Regions from separate parts of the Mesorhizobium sp. INR15 genome, predicted to be linked through region 2. Evidence: predicted binding sites of a transcription regulator. Region 2 holds the regulator's gene; the other holds the start of a gene.
The links. Region 2 encodes PhoB, which activates phosphate uptake and scavenging genes when phosphate is short. Its sites were predicted from a motif close to TGTCATNNANCTGTCAT; they were not measured.
Positions count from the first base shown of each region.

Region 1: GA829_RS04475 (PhoX family protein) is a predicted target of PhoB. The motif match lies at 1,735-1,751, and genes of this name have one in related genera.

Region 1 is NZ_CP045496.1:949,527-953,947, forward strand. Features, by position in the region: gene GA829_RS04460 (sensor histidine kinase) at 1-52, shown strand, start outside; gene GA829_RS04465 (response regulator) at 49-702, shown strand; gene GA829_RS04470 (hypothetical protein) at 1,041-1,514, opposite strand; gene GA829_RS04475 (PhoX family protein) at 1,819-3,822, shown strand; gene GA829_RS04480 (hypothetical protein) at 3,988-4,212, shown strand; gene GA829_RS04485 (GNAT family N-acetyltransferase) at 4,234-4,421, opposite strand, start outside.
Region 2 is NZ_CP045496.1:1,621,406-1,625,826, reverse strand. Features, by position in the region: gene xylF (D-xylose ABC transporter substrate-binding protein) at 1-629, opposite strand, end outside; gene GA829_RS07865 (ROK family protein) at 901-2,145, shown strand; gene phoB (phosphate regulon transcriptional regulator PhoB) at 2,158-2,847, opposite strand; gene phoU (phosphate signaling complex protein PhoU) at 2,864-3,571, opposite strand; gene pstB (phosphate ABC transporter ATP-binding protein PstB) at 3,597-4,400, opposite strand; gene pstA (phosphate ABC transporter permease PstA) at 4,397-4,421, opposite strand, start outside.

The DNA.
Region 1 (4,421 bases), 670 kb from region 2:
ACCGCAAGGCACGCGATTGGTTATCGTGCTGGCTGTCGAGGAGCAATCATGACTGGCGCCATCCGCATTGCTGTCGTCGACGACCATCCGCTGTTTCGAGAAGGCGTAGCGCGCAGCCTTCTGGAGATCGGCGGCTTCGAGATCGTCGCCCAAGGCGCCACGGCGCAGGACGCTGAGCGCATTGCCGCCACCCTGCAGCCCGATATCCTCCTGCTCGACATCAGCATGCCTGGCGACGGCCTTGCCTCCGTGGCCAGTATCCTTGCCAGCCACCCCGCGCAGAAGATTGTCATGCTGACGGTCTCTGAGGACAATGCCGACGTGACGCAAGCGCTGAACGCCGGCGTACGCGGCTATGTGCTGAAGGGGGTCGGCTCGCGCACGTTGGCGGAAATCCTGGGCAATGTGGCCGCGGGCGAGAACTATGTCTCGCCAACCCTGTCGGCCCGGCTGCTTTCGAACCTGCAATCCCTGCAGCCGTCGAACGGCAAGGCCGACCGCCTGCGCCAGCTCACCGGCCGCGAGATCGATATCCTGAGGCTAGTGGCCGAGGGGCTGAGCAACAAGGAAGTAGCCCTGCGGCTAAAGCTGCAGGAAAAGACCGTCAAACACCATATGACCGGTGTGCTGTCCAAGCTCAACGTCCGCAACCGGACAGAGGCGGCTTTGCTGATGCGCGAGATCGGCGCGACCAGTGCATAATCTGGAAAACGGGTCCTGATTTCCCTGAGGATCATGCTCGGTCGAGAGCTGATAACCGAGCACAGATCGAAGAAGGAAGGCAGGCTGCAAGCTTTAAATGGCAGGTGCCTGAAATTGATTTACTTCAACTAAACCAAGAAATGCCTTAGGATTGCCTGCGCCCGGGTTGAATGGGCCTCCCGTTCCATCCGGCCGCGTTACTGCAGCCAAGCGAACTCTTTGGCAGCGGACCGCTCTGGGAACAACGGACTGTCTGCGTCCGGAGCCAGAGTGAAGATGTCACCTCCGCCGGGGGCGGCGGAGGTGACGCGTGAAGAGGGCGTTGCCTGTTCCCCGCTTCACAATCCCTTCAAGCGACTGATGTCCGCAGCGGTCGCGCGGCGGTTGACGATGGTGCGGCCCAGCGCATCCTTCATCTTGAAACGGCCGTTATCGATCTCTTCATGGAAGCCGTCGGGGTGCTGCACTTCAATTTTGTCGCCATCGATTTCGACACGATCCTCGGTTGCCGCATTCACATGCCCGACGGCGCCACTTGTTCCGCTGCTTTTGCTGTTGCCGGTGCCCTTGCCATTGTTGCGCCCGCTGCTGTTGCCGCTGTTGTCACCGCCGCTATTACCGTTGCTACCGCCGTTGCCATTGCCATTGTCGTCGCCGCCGCCGCCGCTGTTGCCGCCGCCATTGCCGTCATTGCCGCCACCATTGCGATTGCCGCGGTCATTGCCACCAGCCTTGGCCTGGGCACTGGACGCAACGATACCCGCGGCAAAGCCGTGAAGGGCAATGTGATAGGGGGCAACGGCCAGCGCCAATGCCGAGGCTACTCTCAATGCCAGATGGCGTTTGCGAGTCGCGGTCAATCCGCGCATCCCGGTCTCCTCTTGGCCTCAGCAAGGCCGAAATTCGCAGTTCCCTACCCCAACGGTAGGCCTTTGCATAAGCCGCCCATAATCGATGTGCTACACTCCATGGACCTTTGCGTGTCCGAGCCCGACCTAAGTCCTAAGTTGCGATCTGGCGGGCATTGGCGGATGTCACGAAAATGTGATCGATCGGCTGTAAGCGGGTCGAACAGATCAAGATGCTCCAGCCACGCCAGCAAGCCAGAGGCAGCCCATGACCGAAAATCGCCCCACCGAGGCCCGATTCCGCACCAGCCTGCTCGAGGAAAACGAGGGACCGGCGACCAATCCCACCGACAACCGCACCATGGGCGAGATCATCGCCGCGCGGTTCTCTCGCCGTGACTTCCTCAGGGGTTCACTGGCCGTCTCCGCCATTGCCGCCACGGTGAGCCCGCTCGCGCTGGTCAGCGCGGAAAATGCCCATGCGGCCGAAGGCTCGGCCTTTTCGTTCGACGAACTCGAAGCCGGCATCGACGACAAGCACCACGTCGCGCCGGGCTATGACGCCGATGTGCTGCTGCGCTGGGGCGATCCGCTGTTCGCCGATTCGCCGGAATTCGATCCGACGAAACAGTCTGCCGAGGCGCAGGCAAGACAGTTCGGCTACAACAACGACTATGTCGGCTATATCGCGATCGACGGATCGGCCGAGCATGGCCTGCTGGTGGTCAACCACGAATACACCAACTCGCACCTGATGTTTCCCGGCCTGGTGACGGTCGTCGAGAAAGACGGCAAGAAGTCGCTCGACCTCGCGCCCCTGAGCAAGGAACAGGTCGATGTCGAAATGGCCGCGCATGGCGGCACCATCGTCGAAATCCGCAAAGTATCCGGCAAGTGGCAAGTGGTGCGTGACGGCAAGCTGAACCGCCGCATCACCGCCAAAACCGAGATGGCGCTTTCCGGCCCGGTCGCCGGCCATGAGCGCGTCCGGACCAGCGCCGACCCCTCGGGCACCAAGGTGTTCGGCACCGTCAACAACTGCGCCGGCGGCGTCACGCCCTGGGGCACCTATGTGATGTCGGAGGAAAACATCCACGGCTATTTCTCCGGCGAATTGCCGGCAGGCCACAAGGAAGCCGCCAATTACAAGCGCCTCGGCATTCCGGAAGGCGCCTATGAATGGGCCGCGCATTATGACCGCTTCGACCTGGCCAAGGAGCCGAACGAGGCCAACCGTTTTGGCTGGATCGTCGAGGTCGACGTCAACGATCCAAACTCGACGCCAAGGAAGCGCACCGCGATGGGCCGCTTCAAGCATGAGGGCGCCGAATCGATCGTCGCCAAGGATGGCCGTGTCGTCTTCTATCTCGGCGACGACGAGCGCTTCGACTATGTCTACAAGTTCGTGACCACCGGCCGCTTCAACGCCGATGACCACGCCGCCAACAATGACCTGCTCGACGACGGCACGCTGCATGTCGCGAGGTTCGCCGAGGATGGCACGGTCGACTGGCTGCCGATCGTCTTCGGCCAGGGGCCGCTGACCGCCGAGAACGGCTTTGCCGGCCAGGCCGATGTGCTGATCGAGACGCGCCGCGCCGCCGACCTGCTCGGCGCCACCAAGATGGACCGTCCGGAAGACATCCAGCCGAACGCCGTCAACGGCAAGGTCTATGTCATGCTGACCAACAATTCGAAGCGCAAGGCCGACCAGGTCGACGCAGCCAACCCGCGCGCCGAAAACGCCTTCGGCCACATTATCGAAATCGCCGAGAATGACGGCGACTTCGCCAGCACCAAGGGCAAGTGGGAAGTGATGTTGAAATGCGGCGACCCTTCGGTGGCCGAAGTCGGCGCCACCTTCTCGACGGCCACCACTGCCAATGGCTGGTTCGGCATGCCGGACAATTGCGCGGTCGATTCGGCCGGCCGCCTGTGGGTCGCCACCGACGGCCAGGGTCCGAAGGCCACCGGCCGCACCGACGGCCTGTGGGCGGTCGACACCGAAGGCGCCGCGCGGGCCACCTCAAAGTTGTTCTTCCGGGTGCCGATCGGTGCCGAAATGTGCGGCCCGTTGTTTGCGCCAGACGATCAGACCGCCTTCGTCGCCGTCCAGCATCCGGGCGACGGCGGCGAAGACTGGAAGCCCTTTGGCCGGCCGTCCTACTATGAGGACCTATCGACCCGGTGGCCCGACTTCAGGCCCGATATGCCGGTGCGGCCGGCGGTCGTCGCCATCACCAAACAGGGCGGCGGAAAGATCGCGGTCTAAGATCTATCGGTGGAGGACTTCGGCCTGACCGATGTCCCTCTTCTCACCTCAAGCTCCGGGAAAGGCTGGCAATCTAGGCATGGCGCCCTAGCTCCTCTTGTGAATTGTGTTTGTCGTTGTCCCACCGGACCCCACTTTTGGGCGACATGCATAGCGGAGACCGCCATGCCGAAATCCGTCTATGACCGTGGCCTGCTCAAACCGGCCGATATCGCCAGACTGCAGCGCGTGTTCGATGAAGCCTGCAAGCAACGCGAAGCGGAGCCCGAGTCCTCGGAAGCCCGCGAGTTGGCCTTGACCCTGCTTGCCTTGCACAATGCCGGCATGACCGACGAAGACATGCTGATGGAGGCCGTCAGTTTCCGGCGGCTGGAGCCGAAATCCGCCTGACACCGGGGCAGGAAGCGGACTCTATCCAGTCCGCTCGACAACGGCGACGTGCATCTTGCTTCGCAATCTGAAGCCGATCGACTCATACAATCCTATGGCAGCTTTGTTGGTGGCATAGGCGTGGAGATAGGGTATTTCGCCGCGCGCCATGATCTGATTTGCCACGAAAACGGACAGCAGCCTGCCCAGGCCGCCGCCGCGAAACTCGG
Region 2 (4,421 bases):
TTGTCATTGGCGGTCAGGAACTGCTCCATGTTCTTCTGGGCGTTGGCAGGCAGCCAGCCGTCCGTGTAGGCCTCGCCGACATTCTTGATCTTGCCGCTGTCGATGGCCGCCTTGAGCACTTCCATCGAGCCCGAGAACAGGAAATCGGCATTCGGATCGGCGCCTGAGCCCTTGATGAAGACGTAGTTGCCTTCCGGCTTCACCTTGAACACTTCGCGGGCCTGCATGCGGCCGACTTCCTTGTTGTCGAAGGTCAGATAGAAGACGTCCTTGTTTTCGATCAGGCGGTCATAGCCGACGACCGGAATGCCTTCGTCCAGTGCCTTCTGCACGGCCGGGCCAATGGCCGAGGCATCCTGCGCCAGGATGATCAGCGAATTGGCGCCTTGCGAGATCAGGCTCTCCACGTCCGTCAACTGCTTGCCGGGATTGGACTGCGCGTCGGCGGAAATATACTTGTCGCCAGCGGCCTCGATGGCCTTCTTCATCGCCGCCTCATCGGTCTTCCAGCGCTCTTCCTGGAAATTCGACCACGAGACACCGATGACCTTGTCCTTCGCCTGCGCGACCGACACGAGCGTCAGCGACATGGCGGCACCCGCCAGGATGGCGGCTGTGAATCTTTTCATGTTATCCTCCCTGCGCCGCGTGTGGCGCGACCAAACTGACCCGAAGGCCGGCACAAAGGCTCTATTTTTTCGAGCCTCGAAAAAACACTGGTCCAACGTCAGAGCGCTGTCAACATCGATTCTGATGGTTTCTGATGTTCGGAGTAATTTTTTTCGAGCCCCGTAATAAATAATATGACAGGACTGCCGGGTTCTGCCAGTATTTGGAGTGTGTCACCGACGGCCTTCGATTGCACGAAAGGTCGCGGCGGCGGGGAGGAAAGCAGGAACAATGTCGGTCGGAATCCGTCACGACGATTTGCGCCGGCGCAACCGGGCGATGGTTATTTCGTCCGTACGCCGGGCAGGACAGCCGTCCCGCACCGAAATCGCCGCCACAACCGGGCTCAGCCATTCGACCATCTCGGCGATCTCCTCCGACCTGATCGCCGAAGGCATTCTCACGGAAAGCAAGCCAAGCGAGACCGTGTCCCTGAAGCGCGGCCGCCCCCAGGTTGGCCTCAGCCTCCACCCGGAAGCCGCCGCCGTGATGACCGTGGTGTTGTCGCTGAACTTCCTGTCGGTTGCCGTCATCGACTATGCCGGCCAGGTGATCGCCGAGGAGCAGCGCCGGCTGGACACACTGACCATGTCGCGCGAGGCGCTCATTGGCGAATGCGTCGCCATCGTGCGGCGCCGGCTCGAGGATCCGGACCTCGATATCCACAGCGTCGCCCGCATCGCACTGGCCATTCAGGGCATTACCGATTCCCATGCCCGCGCGCTGCTGTGGTCGCCGATCACACCACAGACCAACATCCCTTTCGCCGACATCCTGGAAGAGGAATTCGGCATCCCCGCCACCATGGAAAACGACTGCAATATGATGGCGGTTGCGCTGCGCTGGCGTAACCCGGAGCGCTACCGCGATGACTTCATCGCCATCCTGCTGTCGCACGGCATCGGCATGGGCCTGGTGCTGAAGGGCGAATTGTTCACCGGCACCCATTCGTCCGGCGGCGAGTTCGGCCACATGATCCATCGGCCGAACGGTGCGCTTTGCCGCTGCGGACGGCGCGGCTGCGTCGAGGCTTATGCCGGCAACTACGCCATCTGGCGCAACGCCAGGCAAATGGGCGAGGACGCCGAACCGGTCGACGTCAGCGACGCGGAGATGCGGGCGCTGGCGGCATCGGCTCGCGAAAGCGATGGGCCGGAGCGCGAAGCTTACCGCAAGGCCGGTGAAGCGCTCGGCTTCGGTCTCGGCAGCCTGTTCGCGCTGATCGATCCGGCGCCTGTCGCCATGGTGGGCGTCAGCGCCGCCGCCTTCGACCTGATCGAACCGGCGCTGCGCGAAGCCATAGCCCAGACCGCCGGTGGCCAGCACTCGAAATCGATTTCCTTCGACACCGAGCCGAATGAGCTGCCGCTGATCCGCGAAGGCTGCGCCATGCGGGCGCTGACCTTCGTCGACCAGGAGATTTTCGCGCCGGGCTCACAAACAAAGCCTGAATCCGTCGGCAAGGACGTCGCCTGAATTTGCCGGCTTTCAGTCTTCCCTGATGGCGTAGCCCGCGCCGCGAATGGTGCGGATGACGTCGGGCATGCGGCCATTGTTGACCGCCTTGCGCAGCCGGCCGACATGCACATCGACCGTGCGCTCGTCGATATAGATCGTCTCGCCCCAAACATTGTCGAGCAGTTGGCTGCGCGAAAACACGCGGCCAGGATGACGCATCATGAATTCGAGCAAACGGAACTCGGTCGGCCCGAGCCGGATCTCGCTTTTCTTGCGGTAGACCCGGTGCGATTCGCGATCGAGCACGATGTCGCCGACCTTGAGCACACTGGACAGGACTTCCGGCTTGGCGCGGCGCAGCAGCGCTTTTACCCGAGCCATGAATTCCGGCGTGGAAAACGGCTTGACCAGATAGTCGTCGGCGCCGGTGGAGAGACCGCGTACACGGTCGCTTTCCTCGCCGCGCGCGGTCAGCATGATGATGGGCAACCGCTCCGTCTCGGGACGCATTCTTAGCCGGCGGCAGAGCTCGATGCCGGAAACCGCCGGCACCATCCAGTCGAGCACCAGAAGGTCGGGAACATTCTCCTGGAGCCGGATTTCGGCCTCATCGCCGCGCGTTACCACTTCGACCTGGTAGCCCTCGGATTCAAGGTTGTAGCGGAGGAGCACACCTAGCGGCTCCTCGTCCTCCACCACCATGATGCGTGGCGCGATCATCGGCTGGTCACCCCTGTCATGCCGCCGGCACGGTCATTGCCGTCTCGTCCTGCTTCGGACGATTGGCGGGCAACTGCGTGCCGGTCAGGACATAGTACGCGTTTTCAGCGATGTTGGTCACGTGGTCGCCGATGCGCTCAAGATTCTTGGCGCAGAACAGCAGATGCGTGCAAGCGGTGATGTTGCGCGGATCTTCCATCATGTAGGTCAGGAGCTCGCGGAACACCGAGGTGTACTTGACGTCGATGCGCTCATCGTCGGCGCGTAGTTTCGCCAGGGCGGCCGCGTCGCGCGCCGCGTATTCCTCGATGACGCCCTGTACCTGGATCAGCACCAGCTGCGCCATTCCGTCGATGGAGTGCGACAGGTCGCGCGGCGTGACGCTGAGGCCGACGGTGCCGACGCGCTTGGCGATGTTCTTGGCCAGATCGCCGATGCGTTCCAGATCGCCGGCCATGCGGATCGAGCCGACGACATGGCGAAGATCGTCCGCCATCGGCTGCCGCTTGGCGATCAGCGTGATGGCGCGGTCGTCGAGCTCGCGCTGGCGCGCGTCCATGATGGCGTCATCGGAAACGACGCGCTGCGCCAGCGCGTTGTCGGAGGTCAGCAGCGCCTTGGTTGCACCGCCAACCATCGCGCCGGCGAGATCGCCCATATCGCTGATGAGCCTGCTGATCTGTCCGAGATCCTCGTCGAAAGAAGCGACTGTATGTTCGCCCATGATCTTGTCCTCGTATGCCTGAGACTCAGCCGAAGCGGCCGGTGATGTAGTCCTGAGTGCGCTTCTCGCGGGGCGACGTGAAGATCTTCTCGGTCTTGTCGAATTCGACCAGCTCGCCCAGGTACATGAAGGCTGTCTGCTTCGACACGCGCGCTGCCTGCTGCATGTTGTGGGTGACGATGACGATCGTGTAGTCGGCTTGCAACTCGTCGATCAGCTCTTCGATCTTGGCGGTCGACAGCGGATCGAGAGCCGAAGCCGGCTCGTCGAGCAGGATGACTTCGGGCTTCACCGCCACGGTGCGGGCAATGCAAAGCCGCTGCTGCTGGCCGCCGGAAAGGCTGAGGCCGCTGGCATTGAGCTTGTCCTTGACCTCGGTCCAGAGCGCCGCACGCTTCAGCGCCTGTTCAACGCGACCGTCCATCTCGGACTTGCTGATCTTCTCATAGAGCCTGACGCCGAAAGCGATATTCTCATAGATCGACATTGGGAACGGTGTTGGCTTCTGGAACACCATGCCGATCTTGGTCCGCAACAGGTTGAGGTCCTGCGAGCGGTCAAGAACGTTCTGGCCATCGAGCAGCACCTGGCCCTCGGCGGTCTGCTTCGGGTAGAGCTCATAGATACGGTTGAAGACGCGCAGCAGCGTCGACTTTCCGCAGCCCGACGGTCCGATGAAGGCGGTGACGCTGCGCTCTGGCAGCGACAGCGTGATGTTCTTCAGCGCCTTCGACTGGCCGTAGAAAAAGTTGAGGTTCTTGACCTCGATCTTGGCCTTGGCGGTTGCCTCGGTTGCGATCGTCATGTCTGGAGACAACATCTGGCTCATTTGTCCTCTCTGCGTCCGGTC